Regions from separate parts of the Staphylococcus sp. acrmy genome, predicted to be linked through region 4. Evidence: riboswitches for the same ligand, from Rfam matches in the RefSeq annotation. Region 4 holds a riboswitch; each other region holds the start of a gene.
The links. A riboswitch is a leader RNA that binds a small molecule or an ion and turns the genes downstream of it on or off. The one in region 4 is predicted to bind thiamine pyrophosphate.
Positions count from the first base shown of each region.

Region 1: it holds a riboswitch for thiamine pyrophosphate, as region 4 does, so the genes downstream of both, FH144_RS01360 (ABC transporter substrate-binding protein) here and FH144_RS02880 (ECF transporter S component) in region 4, are expected to answer to the same signal.
Region 2: it holds a riboswitch for thiamine pyrophosphate, as region 4 does, so the genes downstream of both, thiC (phosphomethylpyrimidine synthase ThiC) here and FH144_RS02880 (ECF transporter S component) in region 4, are expected to answer to the same signal.
Region 3: it holds a riboswitch for thiamine pyrophosphate, as region 4 does, so the genes downstream of both, tenA (thiaminase II) here and FH144_RS02880 (ECF transporter S component) in region 4, are expected to answer to the same signal.

Region 1 is NZ_JALCVE010000001.1:276,253-278,464, reverse strand. It holds gene FH144_RS01360 (ABC transporter substrate-binding protein) at 358-1,266, opposite strand; TPP riboswitch at 1,324-1,426, opposite strand.
Region 2 is NZ_JALCVE010000001.1:85,554-87,765, forward strand. It holds partial or broken gene thiC (phosphomethylpyrimidine synthase ThiC) at 1-1,111, opposite strand, end outside; TPP riboswitch at 1,297-1,399, opposite strand; partial or broken gene FH144_RS00420 (HAD family hydrolase) at 1,598-2,212, opposite strand, start outside.
Region 3 is NZ_JALCVE010000011.1:23,873-26,084, reverse strand. It holds gene FH144_RS10420 (single-stranded DNA-binding protein) at 1-29, shown strand, start outside; gene FH144_RS10415 (transglycosylase family protein) at 385-1,134, shown strand; TPP riboswitch at 1,235-1,336, shown strand; gene tenA (thiaminase II) at 1,412-2,101, shown strand; gene thiD (bifunctional hydroxymethylpyrimidine kinase/phosphomethylpyrimidine kinase) at 2,094-2,212, shown strand, end outside.
Region 4 is NZ_JALCVE010000002.1:229,364-231,575, reverse strand. It holds gene FH144_RS02885 (ABC transporter ATP-binding protein) at 1-521, opposite strand, end outside; gene FH144_RS02880 (ECF transporter S component) at 534-1,109, opposite strand; TPP riboswitch at 1,194-1,293, opposite strand; gene graF (glycopeptide resistance-associated protein GraF) at 1,466-1,600, opposite strand; gene auxA (lipoteichoic acid stability factor AuxA) at 1,751-2,212, shown strand, end outside.

The DNA of each region.
Region 1 (2,212 bases), on a different contig from region 4:
TAGGAGGTGATTATTACTGTTTATTTGCATATTTAATATAAACTTTGAAGTTTTTATTACTTTAAATGTATTTTTATCTTTAGCAATGACTATATTTTTTGGAAAACTCAATAAAAAATAACCCTTTATTATTGGCAGTAATAAAAGGGTTAAATAAACTAGTAAGAAAAATAGAGATTTCATACTCTATATTCTAGCTATGGTGTATGATTCCAACTTGTAATTTACAAGTTGGTTTTTTTATTTATAATGCTAATTTAATACTAGGTTAAGTTTCAATGTCTGTCAAACTCAAAAAGTAATATTTAACTTATAAAATTATTTTATTCAATATAATATTAACATAATCATCACATATCAATCGTGTCTACTAAATAACAAACGGTTTGTAAAATAATCTTTTGGGTTGATAGTTTGTTGAATTTTTCCGGTTTCTTTTAGCCACAATTGTAGGTCGTTGTAGAAATCGTCGCTTATTGATAAATCATTTGTGAAGCATTTTGTTGTGGCTTCGATGGTATCTTTATTTAATTGGTTATTTATATCTGTTTGTGTGTATTGGGCATAGATGTTAATTGCGTCTTCAAGGTTTGTATTGATGTACTGAATTGCTTTTTGAATGACTTTGATAAATCGTTTGATTTTAGTACTTTCTGTATCTAATTTATTAGGCGTAGTAATAAAAATTAATTGGCAAAAGTCTGGTACGTTGTAATCTTTTAAAGCGAAATAATCTACGTTAAGGCCTTTACTTCTTGCTTCTAATATTTCAAAATTTTCAAAGATAAGTGTAGCAGCATCGGCTTTATCATTTAGTAAAGCGTCGGTGTGATAAAAGCTATTGTTAACTGGCGTAATATCACCGTCTTTATACTCTACGCCATCAGCTTCAATCATCGTTTTGGCGATAGCAATGCCACCTAAACCAGGTGCACCAGGATATTGGAGACGTTTGCCAACTAAATCTTTAGGTGTTGTAATGCCTTTATCTTTGTTGTACATTACGCCACCATTCGTATGTAAGTATCTAGCGAATCCTACTACATTTTGGTTGCTTGCTTTATCTTCTACTAAATGGATAGGTTCAGTAATGGCGATATCCATTGAACCATTTTCAATTTCTTCTAATGCATCAAAATGTTTTTCAGGTTCTATCATTTCAATCTCTAAGTCGTGTTCTTTAAACCAACCTTTTTCAATACCTAAAATTAATGGTAAATGATCAGGATTTAAAAACCATTCTAAACCGACTACTAATTTTTCCATAAAAAAATTCCTCCAATAAACAGTTTTCCGTAAAAAAGTGAATGTTGAAAGAAATGCATAAATATATTTTCACTTTCCTACGTTGGTACTAACCAACAGGTTCAAGGGTTGAAAGGTTTACTTTCTCTCAGCAATTAATATTGCCCCCCTAGTGACTTGTTTTACCTATTTATAACATAGCATAGATGAAACTGATATAGAAATTAAAGTTAAAAAGTATTAAAACAATAGCAATAACATTATTGGAAATAGAATGGCTAGATTAAAGAGATTTATAAAGAAACTGACTAAGAGCGTATTATTTTTGGCTGGAAAATAAATGATAAGTGAGCAGACTAATAGAATAAAACTAGCAATGAGAAAGTACACGCAAATGTCGAGACCAACTTGAGATAGGTTATGTAAGTTATAAAGTACGAGCGTTATTGCTATTAAATAGTTGAGCAAATTTAGTCCATATATTAGTAGCTTCATGATTCATCACCACTCCAATAATTAGTTATCGAACTCTCTTTTATCTTATCATGTATGTTTGTTGTAAATTTATTTGAAAAGTTAATAATTGAGACAAGCGATTGTACTATTTTCCCAAATAAAAAATACACTTATAGCATTGGGAGGACTATAAGTGTATTGGCCATAAAGCCTTTTTTGGGAATATACAAATGTTTGGGTTTTAATAAAATGTATGACAGGGTTACATTTTATTGTATGGAATGTTGGTGATTGATAAATGTACTCTAAATTTAAGGAAGTCTAAGTCTAGTACAAACTAATTTGAAAAAGAAAAGAGTATATATTCTCCGGCACATTATAAATAATGCCAAGTTATCCCAAATAGATACTTAATTTATGTATCTAGCTTGTTTTACCCGTTTGTTTTGTTTTAAAACTGTTTTTAACAATAAAATGTATAAATTTAATATCTTTTTGAAAATTATGTAGA
Region 2 (2,212 bases), on a different contig from region 4:
CAAGTGTTTTCAATTCTGCAATTTGACTTTCATCATTTGCATCATAAATTGAGCCTGGTCGTAAGCCATCACCTAATGAGACAGCAATATCATATTGCGCTAATATCTCACAAATATCATCAAAATGTTCGTATAAAAAGCTTTCTTCGTGATGTGCTAAACACCATTGCGCCATAATTGAGCCGCCTCGAGAAACAATGCCAGTGAGGCGGTCTACAGTAAGTGGTACATGATGTAGACGCACACCCGCATGAATTGTGAAATAATCAACGCCTTGTTCCGCTTGTTCGATAAGCGTATCTCGATAAATTTCCCAAGTGAGATCCTCTGCTACACCACCAACCTTTTCCAAAGCTTGATAGATAGGCACGGTACCCACTGGCACTGGAGAATTACGCAATAAATATTCTCGAGTAGAGTGAATATTCTTGCCTGTCGATAAATCCATGATTGTATCTGCGCCCCAATGGATAGCCCATACAAGCTTTTCTATTTCAACTTCAATAGATGATGAGACAATAGAGTTACCAATATTAGCATTAATTTTAACTTGGAAATTCTTACCAATAATCATTGGCTCAGATTCAGGGTGATTTACATTGTTAGGAATAATGGCGCGTCCTCTAGCAATTTCTTCACGGACAAATTCTGGGTCCACGTCTTCTCGGCATGCCACATATTTCATTTCTTTAGTAATTATGCCTTTTTTAGCATAGTACATTTGTGTAATGGCATGGGCTTTACTTGCTTTTCGCGGTTGGTAGTCAAAAGATTGTTCAACAAGATTTTTATGCCCCTCTTTTTTAAAACCATTATCAATAGATTGTATACGACGTCCAATATAAGTCTCAGTATCGTTTCGCTCCTCTATCCAATGATGACGGGTTTTTGGAATACCTTTGAAAATGTCTACTTTATAATCATCTTCATGGTAAGGGCCTGCTGTGTCGTATACATACAAAGGGTCATTGTGGCGCTTTTCATTGTCGAATAGTGTATCAGATAACTCAATCTTTCTAAATGGCACCTGAATATCTTCATCTACACCTTGCTTAAATACACGTTCACTTGCTGGAAAACCTTTTTTCAATTCAATGTTTTCTTGTTTCATAAAATCCTCCTATAATCATGACGCTAAGAGAATTTTAAGCACACAAAAAAGGAATATATTTGTTAGAAAAAAGCGATCATTAATAATAAAATACATTATTAAACAGAATAAAATGATGGTTGATAGAGACAACCATAATCGTATCCTGTCTTTTTATATGTATTGAATATATTTTATTTTAAATTTACTTTATCCATTTGCTTCCCTACGCTAGTATTATCTAGTTCAAGTCCAAAGGGTTGAGAAATATTCCTCTCTCAGCACTTAAAAGCACCCCTAGCAAATATTAATTGATATCCGATGATATTCAATTATGGCTTTAGTATATCAATTAAGATAAAAAGTTACAAATTAAGATTTAATTCACTATATTAGGAGTGGAATTTAGATGGAGGAAATGATTACTTAGTACGTAGAGAATAAATAATTAAATCAGAAACACCATTAAAAATCTAATTACATTTACAATTTATTAGCCGACCTATCTTATCTCTCAAAATTCGTTTGTTTTACACTATTAATAATGAAATCAGGATTTTCTAATTTTAAATTTTCTTCACTATGACTTCCCCATGTTACAGCACATGAAGAGACTCCTGCATTTTTTGCCATTTGAATATCAAATATAGCATCTCCGATATATATAGTTTCAGTTTTGTTTAAGTTATATTTATTTAAAATATAAAGAATACCATCAGGTGATGGTTTATAATTTTTTACTTTATCTGACCGTATGATTTCCAAGAATAAATGATCGACCTTTAATATCTTTAAATTTCTCTTTAGTACTTCAGTTTTTTTACTAGAAACCACGAATAATTTAGCCTTTTTATGAAGTGTCTCGAGTTGATTTAACATGCCATCATAACTATTTAAATGTGCTTCTTCAACTTCTTTATAATTTTCTCTAAATAATCTTATGAGTTGCTTAAGTTCTTTTTCGTTTAAATCTACTGAACTCATTAAATTAAATGATTTTTCAATAGGTATACCCATATAATATTCAATTTGTTCATCACTAGGTTCTTTCTAGACCATACTCTCCAAAAGCTTTCTTAGTTGCGATGAGACTACATTTTTTTGAATTAGCAATAGTACCGT
Region 3 (2,212 bases), on a different contig from region 4:
ATAATCTTGAGATAACCAATATCAATTAAATTTCTATATTTTAACTCCAATTCTATCTATTCTATATATAACATCTTTCAATTATACTCAGAACCTCTCTTATTTCTTCCCAACAAAGTAAGGGAGGTTCCTAATTTTTGGGTTTAATTATCTGAAAGATTTCAATCGTATTACATAACAAAAGTATAAGATAATATCTTAAACACTGTCATGGAAGTTTTAAATTACTAAATTTAATTAATTTGTACCATTATTCAATGTAATTTGTATGTAAAAAAGACCTTCCTTTTTTTATTTCACTGTAACCTACACTGCTTTTATGGATGTTAAAGTGTAACTTGTAAAATAATTTATGAACAAATTACGTAGGAGGATTTTTATACTATGAAAAAGACTATTATTGCTTCATCATTAGCAGTAGGCTTAGGAGTAGTAGCTGGTAATGCAGGTCAAGCTGATGCGAGTGAATCTCAAATTAACAAGGCAGAGTTAGCACAATTAGCAGAATCAAATGATCAATCATTAAACCAAGGTCCTATTCAAGAGGGCGCTTATGATTATCAATTCAACTTAAATGGTAAATCTTATCATTTCTGGTCAGATGGCACTTATTTCCAATGGGAATATCATCCATCTAATGGTGCAACAGTAGATAACACTGCTCAACAACAAACATCAACTCAAGCAACTGGACAACAAGCTAGCACACAAGACACATCTTCTTACAATCAAGAAGCACCACAACAAACTAGTAACCAACAACAATCAAATACAACACAACCAACACAAACACAACAAGCACCACAAACTGAGCAAACTCAACAACCACAACAAGCTACTTCAAGCACTAGTCAATCTAGTCAATCAAGTAGCGAAGCTTCAAGTGGTTCATCAGTAAATGTTAATAGCCATTTACAACAAATTGCTCAACGTGAATCAGGCGGCGACATCAAAGCTGTTAACCCAAGTTCAGGTGCAGCAGGTAAGTATCAATTCTTACAATCTACTTGGGACTCAGTAGCACCTGCTGAATATAAAGGTGTATCTCCAACACAAGCTCCTGAACACGTTCAAGATGCTGCAGCTGTTAAATTATACAACACTGCTGGCGCATCTCAATGGGTAACTGCATAATTTAAATATATAATATATTTTAGCTAAGGCATCTTTTAAAGGTGTCTTGGCTTTTTTATTTGCTAATTAATTACCAATTTGATATGGTGAAAGAAATAATAAAAGCTACTAGGGGAGCCTTATTGATGGCTGAGATGAATGATTCGGACCCTTATAACCTGACTTGGTTAGTACCAACGTAGGAAAGTAGTGATGTGAACGTTTCATTCATGTTCTAAGAATGAAAGCTACATTTCTACGTTGAAATGTAGCTTTTTATTTTTAAGGAGGAAATGAAATGACTTTTTCAACTGAATTAAAAGAAGCTTCACAACCTATTATTGAGAAGATTTATAATGATGGGTTTATTCAAGATTTATTAAAAGGTAGTCTATCAAAGCAAGCGGTACGTCAATATCTACGTGCTGATGCTTCATATTTAAAAGAGTTTACTAACTTATATGCACTTTTAATACCTAAAGCACCAACTATGAAAGACGTTAAATTCTTAGTTGAACAAATCGAATTTATGCTTGATGGTGAAGTAGAAGCGCATGAAATTTTAGCTGACTATATTAATGAACCTTATGAAGAAATCGTTAAAGAAAAAGTTTGGCCTCCAAGTGGCGACCATTATATTAAGCATATGTATTATCACGCTTATGCGCATGAAAATGCAGCGTATACCATCGCAGCTATGGCTCCGTGTCCATACGTATATGAAGTTGTGGCTAAAATGGCATTAGAAGATGACAATTTAAATAGAGATTCAATCACAGCTAAGTGGTTTGATTTTTATAGTACTGAGATGCGTCCACTTATAGAAGTGTTTGATCGCTTATTAGATGAACTAACTGAAAATTGTACAGAACAAGAAAAAGCAGATATTAAAGAAAGTTTCTTACAAAGTACAATACACGAACGTAACTTCTTTAATATGGCATATATAGATGAACAATGGAACTTTGGAGGCGCTAACCATGAATAAACCTAAGATTGCTTTAACTATTGCTGGAACAGACCCTACAGGTGGAGCAGGAGTAATGGCGGATTTAAAATCATTCCACGCGTGTGGTGTGTATGGAATGGCAGCTATTAC
Region 4 (2,212 bases):
TGAATTAATCGTTTCCACAAATCCGCCGTAGCGTCTACATCTAACATTGCCGTAGGTTCGTCTAGGAAGAGCGTATCAGCTTCTTGTAAAATAGTTTCCACAATAGCTAATTTCTGTTTCATCCCGCCACTCAAGTGGTTAACATATGTAGTGTCAGTTACATTTAAATTCACAGAAGCAAGGGCTTGTTGAATTTGTTCGTCCATTTCACTACGTGGGACTTTCTTATTTTCTAAAACGAAAGCTAATTCTTCATAAACTTTCGGCATACAAAATTGAGTATCTGGATCTTGAAAGATAACCCCTGATTGTTGATTAATTTCTAATTCATCATATTTCATAGGTAGTTCTATTAAATTAGGAACAATACCACTTAGCACATTAAGCAATGTGCTTTTACCAGATCCAGAAGGACCTAGTAAAAGCACTTTTTCTTTATCTTTAATTTCAATATTTAAATTATCGAAAATTTTTCTTTCGCCATTTGGATATTTAAGACGTAAATTTTTTGCTTTTAACACAATGATTTCCCCTTATAGGTTGTCGTAGTCTTTTTGAGAAGCTGGACGGAATAGTTTGGTTACGCCAGTTTGATCCAACGCTTTGACAATATAATAAGATAGTAATCCGGCAACTACGATACCGCTAATCGCACGGAAAACAATGAATAATAGTAAGTTCCAACCTGCTACTTCATTTAAATAACCGTAGAAATAATCTACTGGGAATGAAATAAGCGCTGTAGTTAAACCAGCTAATGCCGCTACCATTAAAGATCTTGATTTATATTTAAAAATAGCGAAAATGATTTCACATGCTAAACCTTGTAAAATGGCATAAATAATCGTTGGAATATCAAATTTACCCATAACAATAGTTTCACCAGCACCAGCAGCAAATTCTGCAATTAAGGCGATACCTGGTTTAGGAATAATTAAATATGCGACGATAGCAGCCATAAACCAAACGCCGTATGTGAGTTGCTCAATATGAAGACCTGCAACTTGTGCTACGTTGTATGCAAACCACCATAAGTTATAAATAATTGCAAATACTACAGCAATCAGTACAGTTACTAATATTTCTGAAAGCTTTAAACCTTTTGACATAAAGTTTCCTCCTAAAAAAACGCACAACCCTCCGTAGAAAGTTGTGCGTCTCAAATAAAATACTTTATATAAAAGTTGAAATTATTTATGTTAGCAACACTTTCCTACGCTAGTCTTAGCTAGTTCAGGTTCGAAGGGTTTGAGGCTACACCTCATCTCAGCATACACACCCCTAGTGCGTTGTTATTTAATTTAGTTTAAATGTATGACTTTTCCTAATTAATGTCAAGGTCATTCAGGGATTTTGGTTAAAACTGATAGGAATTTATAGATTTTATATTTATTTATTTTAGAACATAAAAAAAACTACCAATCCACGTTAGGGGATTGGTAGCCACCATACTTATATGTCTAAATTAGTCTAAAGTGTCTTGAACATCTTTTTTAGTTTGTTCAGTGTCATTAGTTTTTTCTTCGTTTTGGTCTTTTAATTTTTCTTCTACTTCTTTAGCTTTTTCAGCTGATAATTTTTTAGCATCTTCGTTTGTCATAATGCAACACTCCTTATACGAATAATTATTACAGTTATAGTCTACCCATTAGAAATAAAGATAAACTTTTATAGGTCTCAAGTTGTATTTTATTCTTTAATAAAGACAAGAGTAACAACTTCATATATAATGAATTTTGAGGTGAACAGTATGTCTTTTCTTAAGAAACACACCGAGATAATTTATAGTTATCTTATCGGTCTCGTTTCACTCTTCACGGGTCTCATTATTTTAGTTAATTTACCTTTAATCAATGAATTAAAGGATAAAAATAAAGCTGAATTAAAAATTCATAATTTATGGGACTTCCTTAATGCATTCTTCAGTGAAATTATTAGAGTGATGAGTAGATTCATAGGCAACTTTCCTATTATAAGTGCAGTCATAATTATTTTATTTGGTATTATTGTAATGTTTATTGGTTATACATTATACCGTACTACTAAATATGATTACGACATCTCAATATTCTTTTTAATTATTGGTGTTTTATACTTCCTTATTACAATTACCTTAATGACTCAAGTATATGGCTTTTGGGCAGTGATTTTTGTTTTTCCATTTATTATTCATACTGGATATATCGTTTATAAAGATGAACTTAATCAGGAA